Regions from separate parts of the Shewanella alkalitolerans genome, predicted to be linked through region 1. Evidence: predicted binding sites of a transcription regulator. Region 1 holds the regulator's gene; each other region holds the start of a gene.
What was found. Region 1 encodes LexA, which represses DNA repair genes until DNA is damaged. Its sites were predicted from a motif close to TACTGTATNNNNATACAGTA; they were not measured.
Positions count from the first base shown of each region.

Region 2: imuA (translesion DNA synthesis-associated protein ImuA) is a predicted target of LexA. The motif match lies at 819-838, and genes of this name have one in related genera.
Region 3: K0J45_RS09080 (YebG family protein) is a predicted target of LexA. The motif match lies at 6,061-6,080, and genes of this name have one in related genera.
Region 4: recN (DNA repair protein RecN) is a predicted target of LexA. The motif match lies at 1,947-1,966, and genes of this name have one in related genera.

Region 1 is NZ_CP080422.1:136,348-144,012, forward strand. Features, by position in the region: gene coxB (cytochrome c oxidase subunit II) at 1-448, opposite strand, end outside; gene K0J45_RS00630 (cell division inhibitor SulA) at 847-1,356, opposite strand; gene lexA (transcriptional repressor LexA) at 1,353-1,970, opposite strand; gene yrfG (GMP/IMP nucleotidase) at 2,067-2,741, opposite strand; gene nudE (ADP compounds hydrolase NudE) at 2,839-3,384, shown strand; gene cysQ (3'(2'),5'-bisphosphate nucleotidase CysQ) at 3,438-4,250, shown strand; gene K0J45_RS00655 (GNAT family N-acetyltransferase) at 4,243-4,698, shown strand; gene K0J45_RS00660 (TetR/AcrR family transcriptional regulator) at 4,806-5,477, shown strand; gene K0J45_RS00665 (MFS transporter) at 5,468-7,330, shown strand; gene mnmH (tRNA 2-selenouridine(34) synthase MnmH) at 7,389-7,665, opposite strand, start outside.
Region 2 is NZ_CP080422.1:2,396,588-2,404,252, reverse strand. Features, by position in the region: gene def (peptide deformylase) at 177-668, shown strand; gene imuA (translesion DNA synthesis-associated protein ImuA) at 1,014-1,850, shown strand; gene K0J45_RS10755 (Y-family DNA polymerase) at 1,851-3,890, shown strand; gene K0J45_RS10750 (error-prone DNA polymerase) at 3,890-7,111, shown strand; gene K0J45_RS10745 (DTW domain-containing protein) at 7,278-7,665, shown strand, end outside.
Region 3 is NZ_CP080422.1:2,014,252-2,021,916, reverse strand. Features, by position in the region: gene pepN (aminopeptidase N) at 1-2,210, opposite strand, end outside; gene prc (carboxy terminal-processing peptidase) at 2,283-4,328, opposite strand; gene proQ (RNA chaperone ProQ) at 4,360-5,004, opposite strand; gene K0J45_RS09085 (GAF domain-containing protein) at 5,277-5,735, opposite strand; gene K0J45_RS09080 (YebG family protein) at 5,753-6,049, opposite strand; gene K0J45_RS09075 (paraquat-inducible protein A) at 6,294-6,920, shown strand; gene K0J45_RS09070 (paraquat-inducible protein A) at 6,913-7,545, shown strand; gene K0J45_RS09065 (PqiB family protein) at 7,532-7,665, shown strand, end outside.
Region 4 is NZ_CP080422.1:1,348,597-1,356,261, forward strand. Features, by position in the region: gene K0J45_RS05970 (hypothetical protein) at 1-64, opposite strand, end outside; gene recN (DNA repair protein RecN) at 265-1,926, opposite strand; gene K0J45_RS05980 (AEC family transporter) at 2,059-3,027, opposite strand; gene K0J45_RS05985 (DUF3319 domain-containing protein) at 3,124-3,318, opposite strand; gene K0J45_RS05990 (YjaG family protein) at 3,322-3,924, opposite strand; gene barA (two-component sensor histidine kinase BarA) at 3,917-6,700, opposite strand; gene rlmD (23S rRNA (uracil(1939)-C(5))-methyltransferase RlmD) at 6,816-7,665, shown strand, end outside.

The sequences.
Region 1 (7,665 bases):
TCTGTTCTCTGGGAGTCGCCAGCAGGCTGTAGTAGCTGATGTCTTGATCAAAATAGCTGTAGTGCCATTTCCATTGGGAGCCAGTGATCTTGATGGTGAGATCGGCATTGCTGGGATCTTCCATGGCGATGAGGGTCTTGGTGGCTGGGATGGCCATGAGGATCAAGATGACAAAGGGGACGAGCGTCCAGGCGATCTCTACCTTAGTGCTCTCATGAAAGTTTGCCGCGACGGCACCCTTAGAGCGCCTATGGTTGATGATGGCGTAGATCATCACCCCAAAGACGACTAGGCCTATGGCACAACAGATATAGAGAATCGTCATATGAAGGCTAAACACCTTATTGCTGATCTCTGTGACCCCTGATGTCATATTCAGGGGCATATCTGCTGCGAGTATGGTGGGCGTAAATAGCAACGCCAGCAAACAACACAACACTTGCTTCACTAGACTTCTCCTCTGTCAATTGCGAAGGCAACTACAAAGAAGAGCCACACAGTATGTCTCGGCTCTATGCAAACTCTTCAGTTCCCAAAAAAGCAACGATGACTTCAAAGTGCGTCGGTGGTGAATCTCTTGTTCTGCTGGTGGTGACCACGCTTGCACTTACGGCTGAATATATCAGACCAATTTCAGCTTCTGTGGGCGAGGTATTACAGGTTCATTTTCGCCGCTCAAGCCGACAACCAAATTGTGCGATATAACAAATAATCGTTGATATCTCTTACTAACTTAATGGCTGTTTAAATATTGATCAAGATCACTTTTATTTTATTTTGCTAAACAAAACAGACACAAAAACGCCCCTTGCGGGGCGTCTGTATGGAAAGGTAGAGCGCGGAATATCAGTGTATTGAACCGAACAGACTCAAGGTCTGGCCGCCGAGATCCTCTTGGGGAAAAGGGTTGGCAGGTAAGTGACCGTTCGCATCTTCGATCACCACTCCCAGGGCGCGGGTATTCTTGGCAACTATCTGTAGGCGACGACTGTCACGGGCATCCAGGGTTTGTGCCCAGCAGATCACCGCACTGGATGTACCACTTGTGAGGGCTTTTTCCATCGCCCACAGGGTTTCGACCTCATCTTTGCTGTGTACCAGTAGGATGCGATCCATACGCACACCGCCGTCGGCCAGCATCTGCTTGTAGCCTATGTTAGGTGGGCTGATCAACACCACCCATTGCCCCTGCTGACTGAGTCTGGCTAGCTCCGGGGTGAGGGCCTGCAGCTCTTGCTTGCCCTGGGTCGAACTTGCCGTAGTCGAGATAGTGTTGCCATCGCCGCGCTTTAGTGAGCTGTCGAGATCGACCCACAGCCCTGGATGGCGTGGCGCCATGCCCATTAGGTTGTTCATTGCCAGTCTCCATTTCGAATCACGCCGACGGCCAGGCCTTCGATGCTCAGGCTCTGGGTGGTGAGATCCACCACGATAGGGGAGTACTCTTCATTCTCAGCATGCAGGTAGACGGTACTGCCACGTTTCTCGAAGCGTTTAACCGTTACATCATCTTCCACGCGGGCCACGACTATCTGGCCGTTTCTTGCCTGTTCTACCTTATGTACCGCCAGTAGGTCGCCCTCGAGAATACCTATATCTTTCATACTGTCCCCCCTGACGCGCAGCAGAAAATCGGCGCTGGGGCGGAACATGCTAGGGTCAACCTGATAGTGTTGCTCCACATGCTCCTGGGCCAGGATGGGCTCACCGGCGGCTACCTGACCTATAAGGGGCAGGCCGAGATCTTCTGGCTCTTCCTCTTGGGTCAGCTTGATGCCACGTGAGGTGCCGGGCATGATTTCGATGCAGCCTTTCTTTGCCAGGGCCTTGAGGTGTTCCTCGGCGGCGTTGGCACTCTTAAAGCCTAATCGACGCGCAATCTCGGCACGGGTAGGCGGCATGCCCGTGTCGGCAATATTGCGTTTTATCAGATCTAAAATCTCGGCTTGTCTCGGGGTTAAGGGTCTCATGATTAATCCTGTCTTTCCATACAGTACCTGTCAGTATATACAGTATTTTATACAGTGCAAGTATTAACCAGATTTTCTCCCAATCCCATCAAGCGATTAGCCGAGTCTGGCCTTTTCAAGGGAGAGCAGCAGATGATGATAATCGTCGATGGCCGGGAAGTCGGCAAACTGTTTGTGAGGCTTCTGGCTGTCGGGATTCTTGATCCCCAGCTGGTAGCCGACGCCGGCCTGCTTGGCTGCCTGCAGTATGGGCTCGCTGTCGTCGATAAACAGGCAGCGGCTGGGATCCAGGGAATACTGATTAAACAGGTGGCGCCAAAATTGTGGGTGTTCCTTGGGATAGCCGGTGGCGTGACTCGAGAGCATCTCATCGAGCCCGTTAGCCAGATCTGTATGCTCGAGTTTCAGTGCCAGGCTGTGGGGATGGGCGTTGGTGACCAAGATGCGCCGCTTGCTGTGTCTGGCCAGTGCAGTGAGAAAGGGCATGCTGTCCTGACGCAGCTGGATCCTGTCCACCAGAGTGTGGTGCAAAGCCAGGATGTCTAAACCCAGCTCCTGTTGCCAATATTCCAGGCAATACCACTCCAGGGTGCCGAACACCTTGGCGTAGGCATCCTCCACCAGTTGTTGGGCGTCGGCCTTTGGGATCTGCCTTTGTTCACACAAGGCCTGAGGCACCAGGCTAAGCCAGAAATGGTTGTCGAAATGCAGATCCAACAGGGTGCCGTCCATATCCAGCAGCACGGTATCTATCTTATTCCAGGGAAACATAAAGCGAGTAAAAAAATTCCTTGGTTTGAGTTGTGGATTAGGCCCATCATAGTAAGATTGAGTGGTTAAGCAAACGCCATTTTTATCAGGAAGTTTCATGCCGGACAAAAAGCCGCAGATCCTACATGCCGAAGTTGTTGCCCAGAGCCGTCTGTTTCAGATAGAGCAGGTGCATTTAAAATTTTCGAACCAGGTTGAGCGCCAGTATGAGCGCATGAAGGGCAACGCCCGTGGCGCCGTGATGGTGGTGCCTGTGCATGGCGAGGAGCTATTGCTGGGACGCGAATATGCGGCGGGCACCCACAGCTATGAGCTGGGTTTCCCCAAGGGCCTGGTGGATCCCGGCGAGACCCATGCTGAGGCGGCCAACCGTGAGCTGCAGGAAGAGATAGGTTTTGGTGCGCGTAAGTTGACCCATCTGATGGAGTTGAGCCTGGCGCCAGGCTACTTTGCCAGCAAGATGCAGATCTTCGTCGCCGAAGATCTGTATGAGAGTCGATTGCAGGGTGACGAGCCCGAACCCATAGAGGTGGTACGCTGGCCATTGAGCCAGTGGTCTGAGCTGTTATTAGAAGATGATTTTTCCGAATCTCGAAGCGTTAGCGCCTTGTTTTTGGCACAGAAACATCTAAAACTAAAGTAGTTAAACCGAATTATCATATTAGGCATTGCCAGATGTAGGCTGTTGGAGTTGTGATGAAGCCAGAAGAGTATGTTGAGCAGGCGATTTCGATTGCCATCGAGGCGGGTGAGGCCATCAAAGGGATCTACCTCGAGGGCAGTTTTGACAAAGAGGTGAAATCCGACAATACCCCGGTAACCTCTGCCGATATCGCGGCCCACAAGATCATCTCTTCTCAGCTAAGCAGCCTTACCCCTGAGATCCCTGTCCTCTCTGAAGAAGATGCCGATATTCCTTTCTCCGAGCGCGCCGATTGGCAGCGTTACTGGTTGGTAGACCCTCTCGATGGCACGGGTGAGTTTATCGCCGGTAGCGGCGACTTCTCGGTGATCATCGCCCTGGTCGAGCACAATCGTCCCATCATGGGAATCGTCTATGTGCCCATGACGGGTGTGGTTTACTATGCCGTGGCAGGCCTGGGTGCCTACAAGCGTAGCAGCAAGGGCGAGGTGCGTATCGCCAGCAAGCAGCTGACCAAAGACGATGAGCCCTGCCTGCGTCTGGCGGTGAGCCGCCGTCAGGATCCTCAATCTGTGTTGAAGCTTTTCAATCATCCTAAGCACTGTGAACTCGTGGTGCTGGGCGGTGCGGCGCTAAAGAGCTGCCTGGTGGCAGAGGGCCGCGCCGACTGCTATGTGCGCATTGGCCCAACCGGCGAGTGGGACACAGGTGCGGCGCAGATCATCATCGAAGAGGCCGGTGGCCAGGTGATGGATCTCGAGTTGCAGCCGTTGAGCTACAACGAGCGCGAATCACTAGAGAACCCCAACTTCATCGTCGTGGGCTCGACTTACCTGCCATGGGATGAGCTGTTAACCGGTGAATAATCCTAATCTTATCAGTGTCGAGGCGGCTTGTAAGACTCAGCTGCCGGCGATCTATCGTCTCGAGCAGGGGCTCTTTGGCGACCATGCCTACCCGGATTTTTTCTTTCGTCAGAGCTTCGATTGCTGGCCGAGCGGGCTGCTTGTCGCCTGCGATAACGCTGAACGCCTGCTCGGTTACATCTTGCTGGCAAGGAGTGAACAGGCCGACTGTGCCTGGATCCTCTCTGTGGCCGTCGACGATGCCGCTCAGGGTCGGGGCATAGGCAGGCGCCTGATCACCGAGTCTCTGAGTGCGCTGCCAGATGGTGTGGCTCAGGTGAAACTCACAGTTGCGCCGGAGAATCCCGCAAGACACCTCTATGCTAAGCTGGGCTTTGTCGAACAGGAGTTGGAAGCCGATTATTTCGGCCCGGGCGAAGACAGGATCCTCATGATACTCCAGCGATAAAATCCTACCTATTAACTACCCGGTGAAAAATAATCTTATTGTGAACATTGTTTTTTATTTTGCTTGCTGGTAACTTGTGCACAAATTGACAGCGCGATGGAGCCGAGATGGCAAGACGCAAAGAACATACTCATGATGAGATTCGGGCGATGGCGACCGCCGCCGTGCTGCGCCACCTGGAGGTCGAGCCGCTCGATAGCCTGAGCCTGCGCAAGGTCGCGGCGGCCATAGGTTATGTGCCCAGCACCCTGGTGAATCTCTTCGGTAGCTATCAGGGCTTATTGCTGGCGGTTGCCGAGCAGACTCTGGACGAGCTGTATCGGCGCCTGGCCGCGAAAGCTCAAGCTTTTCAAGATCACGCCTCTCAAGATCATGCCTCTCAAGATCTAGCCGTTCAAAGCCAAGCGTCTGAGTCGAGTCAGCTTGAGGCGATGGCCACGGCCTATCAGCAATTTGCCTTCGACCAGCCAAGGGCGTTTCAGTTGGTCTTCGAGCTAAAGGCGACGGAGGAGCAGGGACTGAGCGATCACCATGCCCAGCTAATCGCGCAGCTGTTCGGCCTGATTGAGTCATGCCTTGCGCGTCTGCTGCCCGAGCTTTCTGCCGAGCAACTATTACTGGCGAGCCGCGCCCTGTGGGGCGGCGTCCATGGTTTGGTGAGTCTGGCGCTGGACGATAAGCTCTTTGCCCCAGGTATCGGTATTGAGCAGGCCATTAGTCATCATCTCGCGGTACAACTTAAAGGATTGGGTTATGACAAGGAGGCGTTATGTTGTTAACCAAGCGGTTTTTCCCTTATTTTGCGACCCAGTGTCTGGGCGCGCTTAACGATAATATCTACAAGAATGTGCTGCTGCTGATGGTGACCTACAGCCAGATAGAGAGCCTGCCCATCAGCGTCAACCTGTTTGTTAACCTCGCCGCCGGCGTGTTTATCCTGCCTTTCTTCCTGTTTTCAGCTCACGCCGGTGTGGTGGCAGATAACATGGATAAGGCCAAATTGATCAGACGCTTAAAGCAGCTTGAGTTGGTGATCATGTCCTGCGCCGCCATGGCGATCTTGACCCAGAGTTACATGATGATGTTGCTGCTGCTCTTCTTGACCGGTAGCCAGTCGGCCTATTTTGGGCCGGTCAAATACTCGCTGTTGCCTCAGGCTTTGGCGGAAGATGAGCTGGTGACGGGCAATGCCTGGGTAGAGATGGGCACCTTCTTGTCGATCTTGATAGGTACACTCAGTGCCGGGCTTCTGGTGGCCAGCGACAAGGGCATTATAGCTACCGCGGCGACCGTGTTTGTGCTGGCCGTTGCCGGTTACCTGGCCAGCCGTGCGATCCCTGCCATGCCGCCACAGGGAAATGTCACTAAGATACGTTTCGCGCCTCTGTCTGGCACCTGGCGCAGCATCGCCAAGGTGAGGAAGACGCCGAGTATCTGGATGGCCATCTTAGCGATCAGTTGGTTCTGGTTCCTCGGGGCGACCTATCTGACCCAGTTCCCCAACTTTGCCAAGTTGCATCTGCACGCCGATGCCACCGTGGTCTCACTCCTGTTGGCGCTCTTCTCTATCGGGATTGCCGCGGGCTCCTTCCTGTGTGAGCGCTTCTCCTTCGGTCATGTGGAGCTGGGGCTGCTGCCCTTTGGCGTGGCTGGGCTAACTCTGTTTGGTGTGGATCTGCTGTGGTCGCTGCCCGAGTTGCCCGCCCAGGCCGAGACCATCTATAGCTTTAGCAGCTTTATCGCCGAGTCACAGCACTATAGGGTGATGTTTGCCCTGTTTATGGTGGGGGTGAGCGGTGGCCTGTTTATCGTGCCCCTGTACGCCTTTATTCAGTCGCGCGCCGACCGGGGCGAGTGTGCTCAGGCGATTGCCGCGAACAATATCATGAATGCCCTGTTCATGGTGGTCTCGGCGGTCATGTCTATCTTGTTGCTAGAGGTGTTTGGCTGGCAGATCACAGAACTCTTCCTGTTGCTGGCGCTGCTCAATGCCGTCGTCGCCCTCTATGTCTATAGTCAGGTGCCCGAGTTTACCCAGAGATTTGTCAGTTACCTGCTGAGCCATATCCTGTATCGCGTGAAGGTTACCGGCCGTGACAAGCTGCCCAGCGAAGGCGCCGGCATCATAGTGTGCAACCATGTGAGCTATGTGGATGCCTTGATCATCATGGGCGCCTCGACCCGCCCGATCCGTTTCGTGATGGATAAATCTATCAGCGAGATGCCGCTGCTCAAGTATCTGTTTCGCCATGCGGGGGTGATCCCCATCTGTTCGCCGCGTCAGAGTGAGGCCACCTATAATCAGGCGTTCGAGTCTATCCATCAGGCGCTGGCCGATGGCGAGCTGGTGTGTATCTTCCCCGAGGGGCGTCTGACGCCTAACGGTGAGCTGGGCGAGTTCCGTCCCGGTATCGACAAGATCCTCGCCCGCGATCCCGTGCCTGTTATCCCTATGGCCCTTAACGGCCTCTGGGGTTCCTATTTCAGCCACAAGGATGGCCATGCTCTGAGTACTAGGCCAAAGCGCTTCTGGTCTAAGATCTCGGTTGATCTGGATGATGTGGTGTCGGGCACAGAGGCTAACCGCCATCTGCTGCGAGAGCGGGTCGAGGCCATGTTGACCGCATCCTAGTAGGTTGCTGCTTGAGATTAAATAGTGAAAAGCCAGGCTGATGCCTGGCTTTTGTTTGCTAGCGAGTGGCGTATTCATCCAGCCACTGGTGCATGGCCTGATGGTCCCCCTGGAAGATCACCCTGTCGGCCTTCTTGCCAATCTGATACTGATACATGGGGTCGTAATACTTGCTCAGCAGCAGGGTGATCCATTCGAGGTGCCCCTGGGTATCGCCGCGCTGGGTCTGCACCGCTAATGCGTCTGTGATCATCTGTTGCAGCTCATCGTGCTGCTTGCCGCCCAGGCGTTTTTTGATGCCACTGATGCTGTTGGCCAGGTACTCGGCAAATGCC
Region 2 (7,665 bases), 2.3 Mb from region 1:
TATTCTCGTATATTGTATACATTTGTCTGGTCATGCTATCGACTTGGGCGATGAAATACAAGTCGCCGGCAAGGCTTGGCCTGAAGGGAAAACCCGATTGCGGTTGCCTTTAATGTGATTTCGGTCATAATGGCGCCACTTTATATGCCTAATTTGATTAACCAGAACCTGAGACTATGCCTGTACTCGATATATTGACCATTCCCGATGAGCGCCTGAAACGTAAGGCCAAGCCCGTAGAAGACATTGCCGCCGTGCAAGGTTTTATCGATGATCTTATCGAAACCATGTACCACACAGACGATGGCATAGGGCTGGCCGCTACCCAGGTGGGCAGCGAACACGCCATCTTAGTGATTGATCTGTCTGAGGATCGCGATCAGCCCTTGGTGGTGATCAACCCTGAGTTCGTCGAGCGTTCGGGCGAGATCGTCGGCGAGGAGGGATGTCTCTCAATTCCTGGCTACCGCGCCAAGGTGACACGTTTCGAAAAGGTGAAGGTCAAGGCGCTTAACCGTCAGGGTGAGGCCTTTGAGATCGAGAGCGATGACTTCCTGGCAATCGTTCTGCAACACGAGATGGATCATCTCGATGGCAAGGTCTTTATCGAGCATTTGTCGCCCCTCAAGCAGCAGATAGCGCTCAAGAAGGTAAAGAAATATCGCTAATCGATAGCGATAGCCGATAACCCATAACCGATAAAACCACCCTAGGGTGGTTTTTTTGTGTCTGCCTGTCGCCTGTTGGCTCGATGCTTTGAGGTGATCTTCCACTCAAATCTCAGGTTTCTCTGCTTGCGATCTGCCAATTTATAAATATACTGTATTTATATACAGTATTTGCGGTATTTATGTTGAGCGTGACTCGGTGCGTTTGGGATAACGCTAGGTTAAGTCAGGTCTAAGTCCTGGTTTAGGTCTTGGTTTAGGCATTAGTCTTGATGAGGGCTTAGCCTATAGTCCGATTTCCGAGGGGCGCTTAACCGAATCGAACCGAATGAGAGCGGGTGTATCATGGCCTTGGCAGATCTTCAACTTGAACGTTTACTCCAGCGCAGCGATCTCTGGCGCGGCGATGCCTATCATCCCCAACAAATGGGGCTGGATAGCGGCTATCCTGAGTTTAATCGTCATCTGGGACAGGGAGGCTGGCCCAGTCAGGGGCTGTGCGAGATCTTCTGCTCCAGCGAAGGGATCGGCGAGCTGAGCCTGGCGCTGCCTCTGATGCGCCGTCTGATCCCTAGGCAATCGAGGGAGGGAAGTGCTGCCGGGTTGGTGAGTCTGGTGGCGCCGCCTCACGTGCCTTATCCCCAGTCGCTGGCGATGCAGGGGATAGATGTAAGCCGTCTCTTGTGGGTCGATACTCAGACGCCGAAGGAGCAGCTTTGGGCGCTCGAGCAGATCTTAACCAGCGGCGCCTCGCCTCTGGTCTTATGTTGGCTCGAGGATCTCAGTGTCAGTCAGGCCAGGCGTTTGCAGCTTGCTTGCGAGAAGGGCGAGAGCCTGTGTCTCTGTTATCTGCCAAGCAAGCTCAAGGAGCAGGCTCATCCCGTGCCACTGCGGATCGCCTTGCAACCTAGCACTGAAATCAACACAGGAACCAAGATAGAAAGCAGTAGCGAAGCTAACACAAAAATGGGCAACGATAGGCTTCTCGAGACCCAGGTGGATATTCTAAAGCGCCGTGGTGGCTGGCCAGCGCCGCGCTTCTCCTTATCCCTGCTACCCGAGCTACTAGCCCAGAGTCTGATGCTCGATGTGACTAAACAGCAGGAGCAGGATAAGAGATTGGAAAATGAGCTGAATAAGCAGCTGAGCGGTCAGATCTTACAAGGCCCCTGGAGTGCGTAGATGTTGTGGCTGGCGGTCTATTTTCCCCACTGGTTACTCCAGTATCAAAGCTATCATCAAGGCTTGCCCCAGGGCGGCGAGCTGGCCCTCTTTGAGCGTCAGTCGAGTCAGATCTTGATCGCATCGAGTGCCGCGGCTAAGCTGGGCGTGGAGCCGGGGCAGAGCCTGGCTACCGCCCAGGCGCTCTGCCCATCGCTGCAACTGCTGGCCTATGAACCCTCTTTGAGTCAGGAGGCCAGCCATTGGCTGTGCCAGTGGAGTTATGGCTACAGTGCCAGGGTCGTGCCGCCTGTCTGCCCGTTCGAGCAGGCCCAGCAGCATAGGCTAAATAAGCCGAGTAAGTCACATAAAGCAAGCAAATCGAGTCGATCCTATGATGTGCCCAGTGTGGCAGACACCCTACTGCTGGAGGTGGGCTCCATGGCAAAGATCTTCGGCGGCCTGGATAGGCTCATCCGTCAATATCAGAAGAGCGCCCAAGGCTATGGCCTCGAGTGTCAATTTGCCCTGGGGGAGAATGCCTTGCTGGCTCAGTTGGGAGCTAGGCATCTACCGCTCACTCTGCCTGCAGATGTCACCTGTGATAACAAGAGGAACCCGAAAGAAACTCGCGAGTCTAGGTGCACTAAGTTAGGGAACTCTAAGCGAGGGAACTTTAAGCCAGAGAGCCTAGAGTCGGAAATTGGTGCCACAGCATCCACATATCTCGCTAATCGAGAAGTGAGAGAAGCTGCCCTAGAAGAGAAAAATCAAGAAGAGAAAAACCAAGAAGAGAAAGCCCTAGGAGAGAAAGGCCAAGGAGAAGAAACCAAAGCGCAATCGATAGATGAGCAAGCGGGGGCATCTCTGGTTAGTTTACCTCTGATCGCTCTCAAGCAGGTCGCGCCTCTGCCGCTCTCTGTCTTGCCACTGCCTGGGCATGTGCTGCAGTCTTGCGAGAACATGGGGCTTACTCAGGTGCAGGCGCTGCTCGCCTTGCCACTCAAGGAGCTTGGTGAGCGCTTTGGCGAGAGTGTCTTAACCCTGCTGGCTCAGCTCAAGGGGCTGCTGCCTCAGGTACACGAGTTTTACCAGATGCCAGAGTCTTATCGTCACAAGCTTGAATTGCTCTATGAGGTGAGTCATCTCGAAGGCTTGGCCTTTCCCCTCGGGCGCATGCTAGGAACACTATCGGCCTATCTGGTGCAGCGCCAGCAGGCGGTGCTGGCGCTGTCATTAACCTTAGTGTTTCGCGACTTGAGTCTGGTGCCACTGCGCTGCGAGATCCGTTATCCCTTCGCCGAGCATAGGGCAGATGCCTTACTTAAACTCTGCCGTGTGCAGCTAGAGAGTCTCACCCTGGCGGCGCCGGTGATCAGCCTGGCGATTCAGGCCGATACCCTAGTGCCGCTATCGGTGCAGACATCCAATTGGTGGCAGGGCGAGGGTAAGAGTGATGCCAGCATGCGCCTGCTCTCACTGCTTGAGGCGCGTCTAGGTGCGGATAAGGTCAAGGGACTTGAGCACTGCAGTCACCATCTGCCGGAGCTGAGCTGGCAGAGCCGCTCGCTTTCTCAGAGCCGAGCCTCTCAAAGCCGCTCGGGCGCTTTGGGGGGTAAGCGATCGAATCAAGCCGTTTCTCAAAGCGCTTCCCGTCAAAACACTTCTTGTCAAAGTATTTCTAGTCAAAGCGTTTCTACTCGAGGTGCTTCCAGCCAAAAGTTTGAAAGCCAAGCGCTTGAGCGCCAAGCGTATGATCGGTGCGCCGAGCCGAGGGCAAGCTATCAGGGCAAGACTCGGGCGCTGAGCGAGGAGGCAACCTTATTTGCAGATCTGTTTCATGGCCTGTGCGATGGCCGCATCCGCCCTAATTGGTTACTGCGCCAGCCCGAACCGTTGGCGCCGGAGTCGGTGAGCCTGCTTAAGGGGCCGGAGCGGCTGCACAGTCCCTGGTCGGCGGCCTCGCCGCGGGATTATTACCTTGCCCGTATGCATCAGGGGGGGCTCTGCTGGGTATTTCGCTCGCCTGAGGGGTTATTCCTACAGGGATGGTTTGGCTAATGTACAGCGAATTACAGTACGCCGAATTGCACGTCCTCTCGAACTACAGCTTCTTGCGCGGGGCTTCCCATCCTCACGAGCTGGTGGAGCAGGCTAAGCGCCTTGGCTATCAGGCATTGGCGCTGACCGACGAATGCTCCTTTGCCGGTGTGGTCAAGGCCCATGAGGCGGCCAAGCGCTGCGATCTTAAGCTGATCCTGGGCGCCGAGTTTCATCTCGATGAGGGGCTGTTCGTGCTGCTGGCGCCTTGCCGTTTGGCCTATGGTGAGATCAGCGCCCTGATCACCAACGCCAGGCGAAGCCAGGGCAAGGGTGAGTACCGAGTGAGCCTGGAGGCCATCTTGGCTCAGCAGGAGAGCCTGCTGCTATGGCACCCGCCCACGCTGGCGCAGTTCAGGCAGGCTGGCGAAGCAAGGAGTGGCGAGGCAAGGAGTGATGATGCAAGGAGTGGCTTGGCCGTAAACGATACGGCAGAGAGTGATACGGCAGGGAACCATGCTGCACAGAGTGATAGGCCTAATCTGTTGTCCCGTTATCGTGAGCACATAGTGAGCATCGCCTCACGGCTGGTTTTAGCCTTTCCGGATCGTCTGCATCTGCTGATGGAGCGGCTCTTGCTACCGGGAGAGGCGCTTAATCTGCAGCAGTGGCAATGGCTGAGTCAGGCTCAGAACATTCCCTGCGTGGCGGCTGGCGGCGTGCGCATGCACGAGGCGGAGCGTCAGCCGCTGCTGGATATTTTAACCTGTATCGCACATGGGCGGGATCTCGACAGCGGCGCGGCGCTATGCTCCATCAACGCCGAGGCCAGCCTCAAGCCGATTGCGGCGCAGCATAAACGTTATCCTCAGGAGTGGATCGATAACGGTCTGGCCCTGGCCCGTCGCTGCCACTTCTCTCTGGATGAGCTCAAGTATGAGTACCCAGCCGAGGTGGTGCCCGCCGGCATGCTGGCCAGTGACTATCTGGCGCAGGCGGTGCGTGAAGGCGCCAAACGCCGCTTTCCCGATGGGGTGCCCGATAGGGTGAAGGCGCAGTATGAGAAGGAGCTAGAGCTGATCGCGGCGATGGCCTATGAGTATTTCTTTCTGACCATCTATGACATCGTCTGTTTCGCCAAGTCTCAGCAGATCCTCTATCAGGGAAGGGGCTCGGCGGCTAACTCTGTGGTCTGTTATTGCCTGGGGATCACAGAGGTGGACCCCACCAAGATCAACATGTTGTTTGAACGTTTCATCTCCAAGGAGCGTAACGAGCCGCCGGATATCGACGTGGACTTCGAGCATGAGCGGCGCGAGGAGGTGATCCAGTACATCTATCGCAAATATGGCCGTGAGCGTACGGCGCTGGCCGCGGCGGTGATCTGCTATCGATTCAAGAGTGCCATGGGCGATGTAGGTAAGGCGCTGGGGATAGATGCCGAGCAGGTAGCCCTAATGATAAAGAATATCGATCGCCGGGATCCCAAACATCACTGGACGACTCAGCTTGCCGCCATGCTGCCGGAGGCTGGCCGCGGGCGCATGTTGCAGCCCTTGGTGCAGACGCTGATCGGTTTTCCCCGCCATCTGTCTCAGCACGTGGGAGGCTTTATCATCTCGGCAGGGCCCTTGTCTGAGCTGGTGCCCATTGAAAATGCGGCCATGGCGGATCGCACCGTGATCCAGTGGGATAAGGATGACTTAGAGAGCCTGGGGCTGTTAAAGGTGGATATCCTGGCCCTGGGGATGCTGACGGCGATCCGTAAGACTTTCGCCTTGCTGAGTCGCCCTGAGAAAGCCTTTTCCATGGCCGATGTGGCATGGGAGGAAGCCGAGGTCTATGGCATGTTGCAGGCGGGCGACAGCATAGGGGTGTTTCAGGTCGAGTCCCGGGCACAGAGCGCCATGCTGCCAAGGCTTAAGCCAGCCTGTTATTACGATCTGGTGGTGCAGATCGCCATCGTCAGGCCCGGGCCAATTCAGGGGGACATGGTACATCCCTATCTGAGGCGACGTGATGGCCTGGAGGCGGTGGAATATCCCAGCCCGGCGGTCGAGTCCGTGCTGTCTCGTACCATGGGGGTCCCTATCTTTCAGGAACAGGTGATCCAGCTGGCCATGGTGGCTGCAGGGTTCAGTGGCGGCGAGGCAGATCAGCTGCGCCGGGCGATGGCGAGCTGGAAGCGTACCGGTGAGCTTGAAAAGTTTGAGGCTAAACTGCTTCAGGGGATGGCGGCGCGGGGGTACAGCCAAACATTCGCCGAGCAGATCTACAGGCAGATCAAAGGCTTTGGCGAGTATGGCTTTCCCGAGTCGCATTCGGCCAGCTTTGCCCTGCTGGCCTATGTGTCGGCCTATCTTAAACATCATTATCCGGCGGCCTTCTGCTGCGCCTTGCTTAACAGCCAACCCATGGGCTTCTATAGCCCGTCGCAGCTTATTCAGGATGTGCAGCGCCACGATGTTATGGTACTGCCGGTATGTGTCAATTACAGTGAATGGGATAATAGCCTGGTGCCCCTGCAGGAGGCTGAGCAGCCTGCGATACGCCTGGGCTTTAGGCAAGTGAAGGGACTCAGGCTGGAGGAGATCAAGACCCTTGTCGCGGCGCGCCCCGAAGGCGGCTTTACCCGGGCCGAGCAGCTCTATGAGCTAGGTTTATCTCAGGGCTGTCTGACCTTGCTGGCCAGCGCCGATGCCCTGTTGACGCTGGCCGGGCATAGGTATCAGGCGCGCTGGCAACTCAGTGCCTATCAGCCGAGCCTTCCGCTGTTCGATGACTTGCCTGCTGTCGCCAGTGATGTGGTGTTGGCGCCCCCAAGTGAGATGGCTGCCATGCAGAGCGACTATCGCCATCTGGGGCTCAGCCTGGGGCGCCATGTGATGGCTCAGCTTAGAGGGCTGGCGCCATTTGTGGGCTGTCGCCGCGCCAGTGAGTTAGCCGATTGTCGTCATGGGCAGCTTGTGCATGTGGCGGGCGTGGTGGTGGGGCGTCAGCGTCCCGGTACCGCCTCTGGGGTTACCTTCGTGACCTTAGAAGATGAGACGGGCAACATCAATGTGATCGTCTGGAGTGCCACAGCCAGGGCGCAGCGTCAGCCATTTTTAACATCAAAAATTTTAAAGGTAACTGGGATGCTAGAGACTCAGTCTGGCGTATCACATATCATCGCGGGCAGGCTGGACGATCTATCGGCTTTGGTGAATAATTTTGAATCGAGCTCGCGGGACTTTCGTTAGTGGTCGCGTGTTAATGATGCCATCCTGGCGAGCCACAACAGGCTTACTCGGGTTGTTCCTGTCATTGTCCTCGTTCTAGCCCTTTGAGGTATACTCATCGCCTTTGGTTCAACGATAGGCGTGAGTTTAGGCTCCAAATACCAGCAAAATGACCGGGAGAGAAAGGGTGAAGTTTGTCTTGTTAACGCACGAGCGGGAGTACGATCGTCCCAGCAACACTGGCCAGCTGGCGTTAGCTGCATTTCCTGAGCTGTGTCGCCGTGTGCCCTGGTCACGGATCGCGCCCGATGAGGCGTTGAAGCAGGCCTGTGAATCGGGTGAAGCTCTGCTGCTCTTTCCAAAGGAGCGCGACACAGACGAAACCGACTCAGGTTCGAGAATGGGCTCGAGCGTGAATCAGGTTAGCACGCCCGAGCAACTCCTAGCCAAAATAGATGAAGAGCAGGGCATGCGTCAGGTGATCATTCTCGATGCCACCTGGCAGGAGGCTAGAAAGATGATGCGTCAGAGCCCCTATCTGCAAGCGGCGAAGAGGTTGACGCTGCAGGAAAGCG
Region 3 (7,665 bases), 1.9 Mb from region 1:
GCCTCCAGCGTCAGCCATTTATCCATCACCAATGGCGTATCGGCCCACTTCTGCTGAAAGTCTTGCAGTAGACTGGCGCGCAGCTCAGACTGCTCAAGGTTGAGCGCGGCCAGAGCGCCCAGGCTATCAGTCATGTTGCCCGCCTGCTCATATTGGCGCTGAGCCAGGCCTTGATGAGCATCTGACGTTTGCAGCAGTAAACCGAGGCAGGCATTCTTCAGGGCTCTCGCCCCGGCATCGTCTAACAGACTCAGCTCACGATAACGCGCAAGCAGCTCATCTTCACAACCAGCGGCGATCTCTTCGAGCATAAACTCGCGGGCCGCAGCCAGGGCATCGAGATCGACACTAGTCACCTGCTCTACCAGGGTATTTAAGCTTGGGAACCTAAGTACCTCTGCCAGCAATGCCTGATCCAGCTGCTCATCGAGCAGTAAGCCTTTCACCCCATCGACCAAACGAGGGTCGACATACATAGCCTTCTGCGCCTTAAGATGGGCCACATTTTGCCAAACCGCCTGGCTAAAGAGTGCGGCCGAGGCCTCCCACTTGGCCACCTCACTGCTGGCATAGCGCATCAGGTGAATAAGTTGCTCTACGCTATAGTCGAAGTTGAGTCTCACCGGCGCGGAGAAATTTTGCAGCAATGACGGCACAGGCTGCTCGCTCATGCCGTTAAACACCAACTCTTGCTCTGCCTCTGTGATGCTAAAGACCTGGCTGAGCAGCGAACGGCCGTCGCTGCCAAGCAGCTCGAGATCGAGCGGGATATGCAGCGGTAACTTCTCACTCTGCTCCGGCGTCGGCGGCGTATGCTGGCGCAGGCTCAGACGATATTCTTGTTTTTCGGCGTCATAGCACTCGGCGACAGAGAGCTCAGGGGTACCCGACTGGCTATACCAACGTCTGAACTGAGTCAGATCCACCCCGCTGGCATCTTCCATCGCCGCGACGAAATCATCACAGGTCACCGCCTGACCGTCGTGGCGCTCAAAATAACACTTCATCCCCGCCTGGAAGCCCTGTTCACCGAGCAGGGTGTGCATCATGCGGATCACCTCAGCGCCCTTGTTGTAGACGGTTACGGTATAGAAGTTATTCATCTCGATCACAGACTCGGGGCGAATGGCATGGGCCATTGGACCGCTGTCTTCGGCGAACTGCTGGTTTTTGATCACCTTGATGGCATGGATACGGTTGACCGCTCGCGAACCCACATCTGAGCTGAATTCCTGATCGCGAAACACCGTCAGGCCCTCTTTCAGACTCAGCTGGAACCAGTCGCGGCAGGTGACACGGTTACCCGTCCAGTTATGGAAATACTCGTGGCCCACTACAGACTCGATGCCGTGATAATCTTCATCGGTTGCCGAGTCTTTATCTGCCAACACATATTTAGTGTTGAACACGTTCAGGCCCTTATTCTCCATGGCGCCCATGTTGAAGAAATCCACCGCGACTATCATGTAGATATCGAGATCATATTCGAGATCGAAGCGGCTCTCATCCCAGGCCATCGACTTCTTCAGCGATGCCATGGCGTGGTGAGCCTTATGCAGGTTGCCCTTGTCGACGAAGACCTGCAGCGCAACCTCGCGGCCGCTTTTAGTGGTAAAGCTATCGTCCAGCAGATCGAAATCACCCGCGACTAAGGCAAACAGGTACGCAGGTTTCGGGAAAGGGTCTTCCCAACAGACGAAGTGACGTCCGCCGTCAAGTTCGCCCGAATCGACACGGTTACCATTGCTCAAAAGATAAGGAAACGCCGCCTTGTCGGCTTCGATGCGCACCTTGTAAATCGCCAGCACATCGGGGCGATCGAGGAAATAGGTGATGCGTCTAAATCCTTCCGCCTCACACTGAGTGCAGTAGGCGCCATCTGACATGTATAGGCCTTCCAGCGCCAGGTTAGCCTCGGGATCCAGCTTAGTCACTATGGTGAGTTCAAAGTCGGCTAAGTCGGTTTCGATACTCAGCTGCCCCTCGGTGACGCGATAATCATGAACCTTACCATCGACCAGCAGCTGGCTAACGCTTAAGCCTTCACCGTCCAGTTCAAGGGTGTGTACAGCATCTTTTAGACGCTTCACCTGGCTGACCGCAGTCACCTGAGTATTGGCACCATCGAGCACAAAAGAGAGATCCACCTGAGTAATAGTGAAATCCGGTGCGCGATAGTCTTTTAAATATTTGGCCTTAACCTGTGCCATTAAGATTCCCTCATCTGAAAAGATTATAAAAAAACGCGCCAATAGCGCGTTTTTAAAAAATTTGGCTCAATATTATTTCGCCTGGTTTTTAGCCACTCTTTCCATATCCACTAGATCCAGTGTGATATAGACAGTCTCATCGAGAAATGCATCTGGCGCCTTCACATCTTCTTCGGCGTCATCCAGAGACTTAAGTGCTTCGAGTCCATCCACGGCGCGGCGTTCGTTGAGACGCGCAAGTTGCTTCTCGTCGTTGGCTTCACGCTCGGCCACACGCTCTTTTTCGACCAAAGAGACGCTGGTTTCTTTGTGACTCTTCTTGAACTCGGCAATATCTTGATCGATATAGCCAAATTCAACGTCTTTCTTGATACGTTGCTGGTGACGCGAATCAAGATTAGTCACTAGCTCTGGAGTGATATCCCCAAGCGTACCGTACTGAGCCACTGGCACCTTATCCCAAGGCAGTGCGTTGGCCTCCTCGGCTTCGCCGTATTCACCCGGCTCGAGTGCACTCGGGAATGGAATGTCTGGCGTCACTCCCTTAAGCTGGGTGCTACCGCCATTGATGCGGTAGAACTTGGCGATGGTGTATTGCACATGGCCGATAGGCTTGTCGTACATATCATAGATACGGCCCAGGCTCTTATGCTGCTGCACTGTGCCCTTACCAAAGGTCGACTCACCTACGATAAGCGCGCGATCATAGTCTTGCAGTGCGGCGGCGAAGATCTCAGATGCCGAAGCACTGTAACGATCCACCATCACGGTGAGCGGTCCAGAATAGGTCACACGGCCGTCATTGTCGCGGTTTTGCGACACCTTACCGTTAGCATCGCGGATCTGTACCACCGGGCCCTGCTCGATAAACAGGCCGGTAAGCAGTGTCGCTTCGGTTAATGCGCCGCCACCATTACCTCTAAGGTCGATGACCACACCTTCAACCTTGGCCTCTTTTAGCTTAACCAACTCTTTGGTGACATCTTGAGACAGGTTCATATAGAAACCTGGGATCTTAATCACCCCGACCTTGCGGCCGGCGTAATCACCGGTTTCCGGCTCGATCACCTCAGAGGTCGCGGCGCGATCCTCTAGGCGGATCTTGTCACGGACTATGGTCACGTCGATTGGCTTGGCAGAAGAGCCGCCCTTCTTAGGCAGGATCTGCAGCACAACCTTGCTGCCCTTAGGCCCCTTGATCAGCTCGACCACATCATCCAGTCGCCAGCCGATCACATCGACTATCTCTTTACCTTCCTGGCCGACACCCACGATACGATCTTCCGGCGCCAGCTTTTCGCTGTTGGCCGCAGGGCCGCCAGCAACCAGGCTCTTAATCACTGTGTAGTCATCATCCATCTGCAACACGGCGCCTATGCCCTCAAGGCTCAGGTTCATCTCCATCTGGAAACGCTCGGCGTTGCGCGGTGAAAGGTAGCTGGTGTGTGGCTCGACGCTACGAGAGAAGGCGTTCATCACACCCTGGAAAACATCTTCACTCTTAGTCTGGCTCAAACGCTTGATGGCATTGTTGTAGCGCTTATCGAGCACCTTAACAATTTCATCCCAGTTCTTACCGGTCAGCTTGAGGTTTAACGCATCGTACTTGACCCGTTGACGCCACAGCTCGTTGAGCTCGGCTTCATCTTTTGGCCAGGCGGCATCGTCTCTGTCGTATTGATAACTGTCGCCGGGGACGTTAAAGTCCATCTCCTGGTCGAGCAGGGATAAGGCGTAGGCAAAACGGTCATAGCGGCGCTGCTGCACCAGATCGAACATCTTGTAGGCGGCAGTGAGATCGCCGCTCTTCAACATGTCGTCGAATTGGGTCGCATAGGGCTTGAAACTGTCGATATCACTCTGAAGTAAGACATTGCGGCGATAATCGAGCTGCTTAAGATAGCGATCGAACACCTGCTCTGAGAAGGCGTCGTCCAGATCGAATCTATGATAATGGGCGCGAGTGAACAGACCCGTCACTCGCTTACTCGCTACTTTATGTTGCGGCTCTTGCGTTAGAGAGGGCAACTCGCTAGATGGAATACTGGGCGTCAGTGCCCATGCCGAGAATCCTACAAAGATGCTGGCAATGGATGCTGCCAGAGTGAGTTTTCGCATCAACAAGTTACTCCTTTTAAACGATGAACAGTTATAACAGGATATGCTCTACCGGGACTTTTACCGTTAATCCTGAATCTAACTGCACTTGAACATCTTCTTTCTTGATGTCCAGGACAACACCTGCAACAGGCGATTTACCTAGTTTGACACTCACGCGTTGATTTGGTTTCAACTCAGTCAGTGTTGCCGGGGTTAAATCCTTTGCTTCAACCTGTGGCTTAGCCGCTTTAGGCGCTGGTTTGCTACTACGCTTAGGCAGTGGCTTCTTGAAGGCTTTCTTCTCAGGCTTAGGACCAGACTTGTCTGTTTTCTCTGCTGCCGCTTTCGCCGCACGCTTTGCCTTAGCCTTCTCTTGGCTCTCCTTCAGTGTAGCCTGTGCATGGTCGATATGCTCTTGTTCCAGCTCGCCACACTCGTTGCCGTCAAGATCGACACGCTGTGCCCCAGCCTTAACCCCTTTCAGGTAACGCCAGCTACTGGTGTAACGGCGTAAGGCGATTCTTAATTGCGTTTTACTGACTTTAGAATCATCAGCTAACCTTTCAGCCAAGTCTTGAAACAATCCTATTTTTAGAGGCTTAGTTTCACCTTCAGCGATAAAGCATAAAGGAAATGTTTCATATAAATACGCAAGAATTGCGTTGGTGTCGGTCAACTTTTCTGTTGATTCCATCATTACTTCCACAGTTTAAAAGGGACTATCACCTCGCCGGGTTAACGTCGGCACTGGCGTGTCGTTCATATTGGTTAGACATCGGGTCGCTTATTTGCCCCTGGGCGGCGACCACACAATCCAACATACCTTATCAATTACAGTCAATAAACGCCATGTATTCATTTCAACTAATGAAAAATGTCACGGCGTGTTTTTGAATTCATCAAGCGGCCTATTATAAGGGCGCGCCAGACGAAAGCGACCATCAATTATGCAAAATTGGTTGTAGTTTAAGCAAATAAAGCCTTTTCCAGACTTTTTACGCAGGACTCTAGCCCCAATTGATCCGCCTCGTCGAAACGAGAGAATGAGGGGCTATCGATATCGAGCACGCCGATCACCTGACCCTCGCGGCGCAGCGGGATAACAATTTCCGAGTTACTGGCGGCATCACAGGCGATGTGGCCGTCGAAGGCATGGACATCGGCGATGCGCTGGGTGGTGTTATTCTGGGCCGCGGTGCCGCAAACCCCTTTACCCATTGGGATGCGGGTACAGGCCACTTTCCCCTGGAAGGGACCCAGAACCAGTTGTTCACCTTGCAGCACATAAAAGCCAACCCAGTTAATATCATCCAGATGCTCGTTGAGCAACGCCGAGAAGTTCGCCATCGCAGTAACGAGATTATCTTCGCCGCTAAACAGGGCTTCAACTTGACGGGTAAGCGTCGTATAACAAGGTGTACTCATACAAATTTCCTAACAATTTATGTTTTCGTTTCAGCTTTTGATTCTGCTTTTTTCGCAGGTTTCTTAGCCGGTGCAGCCTTTGTCACTGCGCCACCTTTTAAGAGCCCCATGAGCTGATCTTTATGTTCTGCCATGTAGAAACAGAGTTGTTCCAATGCATTTTCATCTAAGCCTAAATCAACTTGCTCGATAAAAGGAAGAAGATTATCCGCGATATCGAGCATCTTATCGTAGGCATCCGCCTCCTTCTTAGATGTGAATGTCATCTTCTCCACCCCTTCTCTGACTACGACAAATTTCGTTATAACTGCCATATCCGCCCTCACACTGTTTTTATATACAGTTGTAGAATCTCATAAATACAACTTCTTATGCAAGTCTCAAACTTTATCTGTTAGAATCTGCGCAACTATAAGCTCCGGAATTGGGAGCCAACTTATTAGGTATTTCAATAGATTGACTATAGTAATATCTTATAGGCAATAGATTACTGGTCTATATCAAGAAATTAGCACTCTTGCTATGACCTTAGATGACAGGAAGCGCCCCAGAACAGATATGAAAACAGAGGTGTTAGATAAGAGTATCGTTCTCTGCCGTGCTTGCGATCTGGTCGTGAGAAAACGCGCTTTGCCAACGGGTGTGCGGGCCCTCTGCCCTCGCTGCCACACTAACCTCTATGATACCCCTTACTGCTCGCTCAACGGCATGTTGGCCCTGTGTATCACGGCGCTGGTGCTCTATTTTCCCGCCAACTTTTTCCCAGTGCTTGAGATGCACTTTCTGGGCAGTATTCGCACCACCACCATAGCCGGCGGCGCCATGGCCGTTGCCTCACAGGGTTATTGGGTGGTTGGCATTGCCGTGTTAGTGGCGGCAGTGATCGCTCCCGGCCTGCTTATTCTGTCGATTCTGACCCAGGTGCTGATCGTCAAATACCGACTCAAGGTGCCCTTCTTTCGCAACATCTATAAGAAGCTACTGAAACAGCACAGCTTATTGGCCCAGCTCTCCATGCTGGAGATCTATATGATCAGCATCTTCGTCTCGGTATTTCAGCTCTCAGATTACACCGACCTCTACTTTGGCATCGGCACCTTCTGTTTCACCATGCTGTTTATCATGGTGATCTTCATGCAGCGGGAATATGACATAGAACATATGTGGGGCGTACTGGATGAGTAAGCTCAGCAGGCCTCCCCAGGGCGAATCATTGGGGTTGACCAACTGCCCTACCTGCAAGTTCCTCTGCCATCTCGAGCAGGGTAACTGTCCGCGCTGCGGACAAGCGGTGCAGAGCCGGGATCGCACCAGCGTACAGAAGAGCTGGGCGCTACTGATCACCGCCGCCATCTTGCTGTTTCCGGCCAACCTCTACCCCATCACTATCATGACAAGTCAGGGGCAGGTACGCCAGGACACCATCTTCAGCGGCATCAATCATCTGGTGCACCTAGACCTATTACCTATTGCCATTATTCTGTTTACCGCCAGTATCTTAGTGCCTATGTTGAAGATTTTTGGGCTGGCGCTCTATCTGACGGCGATCAGCTATCGCCTGCCGATCTCGAAAAAGACACTCATGGCCGGCTTTCATATCATCGAATGGATAGGCCGCTGGTCCATGCTGGATCTGTTTGTGATCTCCATTACCGCGGCGCTCATAAACATGGGACAGATTTGGGATGCCAAACCGGCACCGGCGGCCACCGCCTTCGCCTTGGTGATCCTGCTGACACAGCTGGCGGCAAAAGTATTAGACACGCGTTTACTCTGGGACCGATTGGAATCGAAAGATGACACAAATTGAAACACCAAAAGTCGTTAAGAAAAAACTCTTCTCTCCCATCTGGCTACTTCCCCTGATCGCCCTGGCACTCGGTGCTTGGCTGGGCATCAAGAGTATTCGCGAATCCGGCGTCGAGGTGCG
Region 4 (7,665 bases), 1.2 Mb from region 1:
CGCCGACGGGAATGAATAGCAGGGTAAATAAAATCCATTTCAGGGCACGAAAAAAGTGTCGCATTTCAAATCCTTGTGGCTTTTAACTTAGTGTCGACGGCAAAGGCCTCAGTTTATCAGAGTCTCTTAGCTGTGCAACAGCGCTATATTCACGGCGCAATAGGCTCGCCTCAGAGGTGCTTATGAAATGAAAAGCACGGCTAAAATATTGCCGCGCTTTGCTTGTAACCCGCCTAATGATCGCCAATTTTTGATCTATCTGGCTTAGCTCTGTAGTAACTCCTTGGCGTTGGCCAGGGTATTGTTGGTGATGACATCGCCACCAAGCAGGCGCGCCAACTCTTCGATACGCTGTCCCTTGTCCAGCGGCACCATAGAGGTCTCGGTTTGCCCCGCCTTGCTCTGCTTGTTGACGAACATATGCTGATGACCGTTGCCGGCGACCTGGGGCAGGTGGGTCACACACAGCACCTGGGTGGATTCGCCCAGGGCGCGCAGCATCTTGCCCACCACGGCGGCGGTCGGGCCTGAGATCCCAACGTCGACCTCGTCGAAGATGAGGGTCGGGGTGGCGACCTTCTTGGCGGTGATCACCTGGATGCCCAGACCGATACGCGACAGCTCGCCGCCCGAAGCTACCTTGGCGATGGGTTGCAGCGGCTGACCCGGGTTGGTGGTGACCTGAAACTCCACAGTATCGCAGCCGTTGGGGGACATCATCTCGGGGTTGAACTGCACATCGATGATAAACTTGCCCTTGGGCATGCTGAGTTCATGGATAGAGCGGGTAACCTGCTTGTCCAGCTCCTTGGCGTAACGCTGACGGCTCTGGCTGAGCTTCTGGGCGTGGGCGATGAAGCTATCGCGGCAGCTCTCGAGTTGCTGGGCGATCTCATCGAGCTTCTCCTCATCCGAGTCCAGCTCACTCAGCTCCTGGCTTAGTGCCTGATGATGCTGATAGAGATCTTTGGCGTTCACATGGTGCTTACGTGCCAGCATCATTATCTTCGACAGGCGTTGCTCCAGGGCGGCAAAATGATCTGGGTCCAGCTCCAACTTATCTAGGTAGCGTTGCAGCTCACTGCTACTCTCCTGTACCTGGATCAGGGCATCGTTAAGCATATTGCCCACCCCTTTCAGCTCAGGGTCGTAGCCTTCGAGCTCCTGGGCCTGATCCAGACACATGTTGAGCAGCGATTCTATGGCGCCCTCTTCGTTATCCTGCAGCAGGTAGAGGGTTCGCTGACAGGCTTGGATCAGGGCCGTGCCATTGGCCAGTTTCTTATGCTCGGCCTCTATCTCGTCGAACTCTTCTTCGCCCAGGGCGAATTCGTCGAGCTCTTCGACCTGATATTGCAGCAGCTGCTTGCGGGCGATGCGCTCATGTTGCGACTGTTGCAGCTGGCTCAGCTCCTTTTGGATCAGCTTGAAGCGCTGGTAGCTGGCGCTACAGGCCTCGAGCAACAACTTGTGGTTGGCATAGCTGTCGAGCAGAGTAAGTTGATGCTCACTCTTTAACATGGCGTGGTGGGCATGTTGGCCGTGAATGCCGATAAGCAGCTGGCCCAGGGAGCGCATCTGGTTGAGGGGCACAGGGTTACCGTTGATGTAGGCGCGTGAGCGACCGTCACTGCCTATGGTGCGGCGCAGGATACATTCGTCGTCTAGCTCAAGGTCATTGTCTTCTAGCCAACGTTTGGCCAGCGGGATATCGTTGAGGGCGAAGCGGGCACTGACTTCTGCCTTGCTCGCGCCCGGTCTGACGGTATTGGCATCGGCGCGATTGCCCAGGCACAAGCCTAAGGCATCGATGGCAATCGATTTTCCCGCGCCAGTTTCGCCTGTGATGCTGGTCATCCCAGACTTAAAGTCGAGTTCTAAAAAGCGGACAATGGCAAAGTTATTGATGCTGAGCTGACAAAGCATGATGACATCCTTTTACAAAGTACTGTATTCATGCACAGTATATACTGAATTTTTATACAGTAAATACCTGTGTGCTTTTTATCCATGAAAATAAGTTTTAGGCTCTGCAGTCCGACAAAACAAGCCTATCCGTTATAAAAAGCTTGCGGTGCCCGAGTCCAGCCAATGGCGCAGTAGCGGAATGGTGGCAAAGCTGAGCACTATCCCCAGGCTGATGGTTTGGGCGCTACTGGTGGCACCGACGTTGAATCTGTGGGCCAGCAGGTAGACGCTGGCGGCGGTAGGCAGGGCGGCCAGAATCACCCCCATCTGTAGCAGTTGTCCGCTAACTCCTAAGGTGCCCAGTAGCAGATAGGCCAGCAGGGGTTGTAGCAGCAGCTTACTCAGGTTAAGCATGGCCAGCTCGGCAAGGCGTGACTGAATGCCTGCGGCGTTTCTGCCCCCCTGATTGGCCTTGCACAGCACCATGCCGATGGCAAACAGGGCGCAGGGGCTGGAGGTCATGCCAAATTGCCGGATGATTTCGGCGATGGGGCGGTACAGCTCTATATGGGCGGCAGATATCGCTACGCCGGCCAGGCTTCCCAGTATGATGGGGTTTTGAATGAGGGCGAAAAACACCGTCTTGAGTGCGCTGTCTGTCTGTCCCTGAAACAGCGCCAGCTGGGCCAGCACTATGGCAAATACGGTTACCGATAAAAGGCTGGCCAAGGCGGCTGCGGCCAACGCCAGCTGATCGCCTGGAAACAGCATCATCATCAGCGGAATGCCGATGAAGGAGGTGTTACCAAAGGTGGTGTTGAGGGCGCGAATGGCCGCCAGGGGTTTATCCTTGGGCTGTAACCAGAGTGACAGCAGGCCGGTCAGCAGGTAGATAAGGGTCATGGCTAGGCTGTAGCCGCCAATAAATCCCCAGTTGGTGATCTCTTCGATCGGGGTCTCGGCCAGCACTATCATCATAATCGCCGGAAAGGCGATGTAATAGACATACTGATTGAGGACGTTGTCGCTGCCCTCGGGCAGTAGTCGCGCCTTTTGCACGATAAAGCCGGTGACCATGATGCCAAACACGACAAAGAGTGGCGAGAGAGTGGTTAACATAGGGAGACTACTTCCTTGGCTTGGATCCGAGCGGTGATAAACCGAATACGCCGTTAGGGTATCACTTTGCCCGCCGCGTCCCTATAACGCTAAAGTCTAATGCTTGGGGCCGGAACGCCGATGGAGTGGCTTAGGTGGCGGCAATATCCCCAGCTCCTGATAGAAATGGATCTGGCGCCTGAGCTCAAACAGGGAGCCGACGCGTCGCTGCTCCCCTATGGTGAGGCACCAGGTATTTGTTAACCCATCTGGGTTGGTGAGCACAAATCCCTGGTAGATAAGTTTGCGCATTGGTTAGGCGCCTACTGAGATCCCTATGTTGGAAACGCCTGTCTGCACTAACTCCTTGCGCAGCGCCTTGACGAAGTCGGCGGTGATCTTAGGGTTCTCTTCGATGATCTCCAGCAAGGATGCCTGAAGTGCCTTCTCTTCCTGCATCACCTCGTGATTGAAGATATGATCATCCAGTGCTTCTTCATCCATCTCTTCTTCGAGTGTGGCCTCGATATAGTTAGCCACTGTGGCGGAGGAGAGCTTGCTGATGTTGGTGATGTCGTCTTCCACCTTGCTCTGAATGGCGCTAAGCAGTGAGGTGAGGGCGACGGCGGCGTCCATGGCCGGATAGACGCCGTAGACGTCGAAATCGCTCGGCTCTGGCGTGTTGAGATCCAGTCGCTCGAGGTAGAGATCGATATTCAGTTTCAGCTTCTGATCGTACATGGATTGCCATAGCAGGTTGAGCACGGTATCGAGCACCTGTGGGTCGCCAAATTCGCAGACCTCGCTGAACAGCTGGTAGTTAGGGTACATGCGTTGGCAAAGGGCGATGGCGAACAGCTTCTTCTGTTCTGGTTCGAGGGCCTTGAGGCGCTTGAAAAACCCGGGTTTATTACTCATCGATCACATCCATAGATAACTGGGCTATTACTTGATTTGTGGCCGATTCTACCTTAGAAAGCTCGTCAAGTAACTCAAGTATTTCCGGCTCGACCAGATCGACACTGGCATTTTGCTTGAGTGACTGTTCAATCTCTCGACAGAGTCGCTGAGTGGTCGGTACGCCGCAGTAGCAGCTGGCGCCGTGGAGCTTGTGCACATGACTGACCATGGCCTGGCTGTCCTGACGCTCGAGGGCGCCCGAGATGTGCTCACGGGTCTCGGGCAGGGAGTCGACCAGCATCTGCAGCATCTCCAGCGCCAGACTGGTTTTCTGGTTGGCTTGGGTCAGGCAGAGATCCCAATTGAGGGTGTGCTGGTCGAAGTGGGTAAACTGCGGCCGGGTCTTCCAGCGGCTGATCACACTCTTCAGCGCCGCCTCATCGATTGGCTTGGGCAGGTAACCATCCATGCCGCTCTGATCGATGCGCTCGCGCTCCTCAGCGATGGCGTGGGCGGTCACGGCGACAATCGGCGTATTGCGATTGAGTGAATGCTCACGTATCTGCTTGGTGGCGCTAAAGCCGTCGGTGCCCGGCATCTGAATATCCATGAAGATGAGATCGAAGCTCTTGGCCTTGGCGATCTCCACCGCCTCCTGGCCGTTGTCTGTGACCGTCACCTGAGTAACCAGCTCCTTGAGCAGCGTCTTAATCAGCTTGAGGTTGGCGGGGTTATCGTCCACCGCCAGCACGCTCATGGGTTCGCGCTCCTGGGTTTCTTTGACCGCTTCCTGGAAAGGCATGGCCTCATATTGGGCGCGGTGAGGATTGATCAGGGTGACGGCCAGGGCGCGCTCGCCCACCGGCGCCTGCATCACCTTGTCCACATTGGGCTGGATCAGGCTCATCTTGGCGGCGCTGTCTGTGCTGCTACACAGGTAAAGGGTGTAGTCGCTGATCTTGGCTATCTTATTGAGCACGTTTAACAGGTTAGGACTGCTGGCCAAATCGTTGCAGCTGATGATGGCGTAGTCGAAGTGGCGGCCTTCTTCGCCGGCCACCCGGGCCAGATCTTCGGCAGTGGTTATACTGATATTTTGCATGCCCCAGTGGCTAAGCAGGCTTTCATGGACCTTGCGTGATAGCTCCCGCGGCTCGAACAAGAGCACCGTCTTGTCGATGAGGTTGTCGGTTTCCAGCGGCTGGCTGATGGGGTAGGGACTCAGCTTGAGGGGCAGGGTGAACCAGAAGGTCGAGCCTTTACCCGGCGCCGAGATACAGCCGATCTGGCCGCCCATGCGGTTGATCAGACGCTTGGTGATGATAAGCCCGAGGCCAGTGCCGCCGAAGCGACGCGAGATAGAGGAGTCTGCCTGGCCGAAGGCCTGGAACAGCTGAGCCTGGTGGGGCTTGTCTATGCCTATGCCTGTGTCGGTGATCTCGCAGCGCACGTTGACCTTCTCGGCCTCTTCGCTGGTCAGGCGCATCTTGAGGTGCACGCTGCCGCTGTCGGTAAACTTGATGGCGTTGCCCACCAGGTTTGTGATCACCTGGCTGACCCGCAGGGCATCGCCTGAGACGTTGTCGTTGATGCTAGGCTCGATATCTACCACCAGCTCGAGATCTTTCTCCTTGGCGCTGTTGGCCAGCAGAGAGATAGTGTCGTCAATCACCTCACGCAGGGCAAAGGGCATGTTCTCCAGCTCCATCTTGCCCGCCTCCAGCTTAGAGAAGTCGAGGATGTCGTTGATGATCCCCAATAGGTTGGTGGCGCTCTTCTCGATAGTCTTGATGTAGTCCTGCTGACTGGCGTGTAGCGGCGTCTTCAATAGCTGTTTGGCGAAGCCGATCACCCCGTTAAGGGGCGTGCGCAGCTCGTGGGACATGTTGGCCAAGAACTCTGACTTGATGCGGCTGGCCTCCAGGGCGCGCTTCTTGGCGAGATCCAACTCGACGTTTTGGATCTCTATCTGCTCCAGGGTCTCGCGCAAGTCTGAGGTGGCCTGATCGATATTTTGCTGCATCTCCTCATGGTACTCCGACAAGGAGCCCGCCATGGCATTGATGCCCCGCTTGAGCAGGTCCAGCTCACCAATCAGGTTACCGTCTACCCTAGTGTCCAGCTTGCCTTCGCGGATCTTGGCCACCACCCGCACCATCTCTGTGATGGGGTGGGTGACGTTTTTGACCAGGCGGAAGGTAAACAGTAGGTTCAGCTGCACCCCGATCAGGACTATGATGAAGGCGGCCACCGCGGCCCTGTGCTGCTCCAGCAGGGCGTTCTCCTTGTTGAGCAGCACGGCGATATAGCCGAGCTTGGCGGAGTTGACCTGCTGGGCCATGGAGTTGCTGTCGTAGGGGCTGACCACAAGCTCGCGCTGACTGGAGAAGATGGGGCTGCGCATGATGATGCTGTCGCCAAACTGCTCCACCTCTGTGGTCTGCAGCGAGTCGATGGGCTCGTTGTAGCGCATAAACTCGTGGCTCTTATAGTGATGCGAGGTCACTATCACCCGGTTGTTGGTGTCGAAGATAGCAATAAATTGCACTAGGTTGGACTTATTGAGCTGCACCGAGGTGATCAGGCGTTTGGTGGTCTCGAAGTTTTTGGTTTCCAGGCCTATCTCGGCGGAGATGGCCAGCGGCTCGATGATATTGCCGCCACGTTCGATTAAGCTTTCTTCCAGCTCATAGAAACGATTTATGGTAAAATAGCTGCCAAGCAAAATACCAACCAAAATAGTGGGCGCTAAGGCCAGCACGAGAACCCAGGCTCTCAGGCTGTATTTAGTCATATTGTCTGCACTATTCATTGAGTTGGTATTATTTATCTACGATGGATATAGGTTACATTAGACTGCCAGACTTTGTGCAGTCTTTACTAGTATTTTTATTGTTTTAGAGGCCTAAATGGCACAATTTTATAAAGCTAAACCCCGCAAGACACAACAAACCCAGGCCAAGCAAAGTTTCCATGTTAGCCAGTTGGATCATCTGGGGGCGGGGATAGCAGAACATCAGGGAAAAATCGTCTTTATTCCCGGCGCCCTGCCGGATGAAACGGTCACCGCGCAGATAGTCGAGCAGAAGAAGCGTCATGCCAAGGCCAAGCTGATTAAGGTAGAGAGCGCCAGCGCCGCGCGTATAGAACCTAGCTGCCCTTACTATGGTCGCTGCGGCGGCTGTGACCTGCAGCATCTTGAGCTCTCTGCCCAGCGTGATGCCAAGCAGGCGGCGCTCGAAAACCTGATCAACAAGATGGGCCGCACCCAGCCTCAGATCATGAGCGAGCCGCTAAGCGGCGAAGGCTGGCATTATCGTCGCCGCGCCCGTCTGGCGACGCAGTACCTGCGTGATACAAAGCAGCTCAACCTCGGTTTTCGCGCCCTGGCCAGCAGCGAGGTGGTTAATATTGACGCCTGCCCTGTGCTGGCAAAATCATTGTCTGAGCTTATCGCGCCGTTGAATCAATGCCTCAATCGACTCAGTGCCAAGCGTAGCCTGGGCCATGTGGAGCTGTTGTCTGTGGATTCTGGCCCATGCGTGGTGCTACGTATCACCAGCCCCCTGAACGATAAAGATAAGGCGCTGCTAGCTAGCTTTGGCGAGCAGTATAAGGTGAGGCTTGTCTTACTCGATGATGACGGCAAGCTTGAGACCCTCTGGGGTGACGAGGGCCTGCCCTTCTATACCCTGGAGGATGGCAGTTCGCTTGGCTTCTCGCCGGGCAACTTCATTCAGGTCAATGGCGAGATCAATC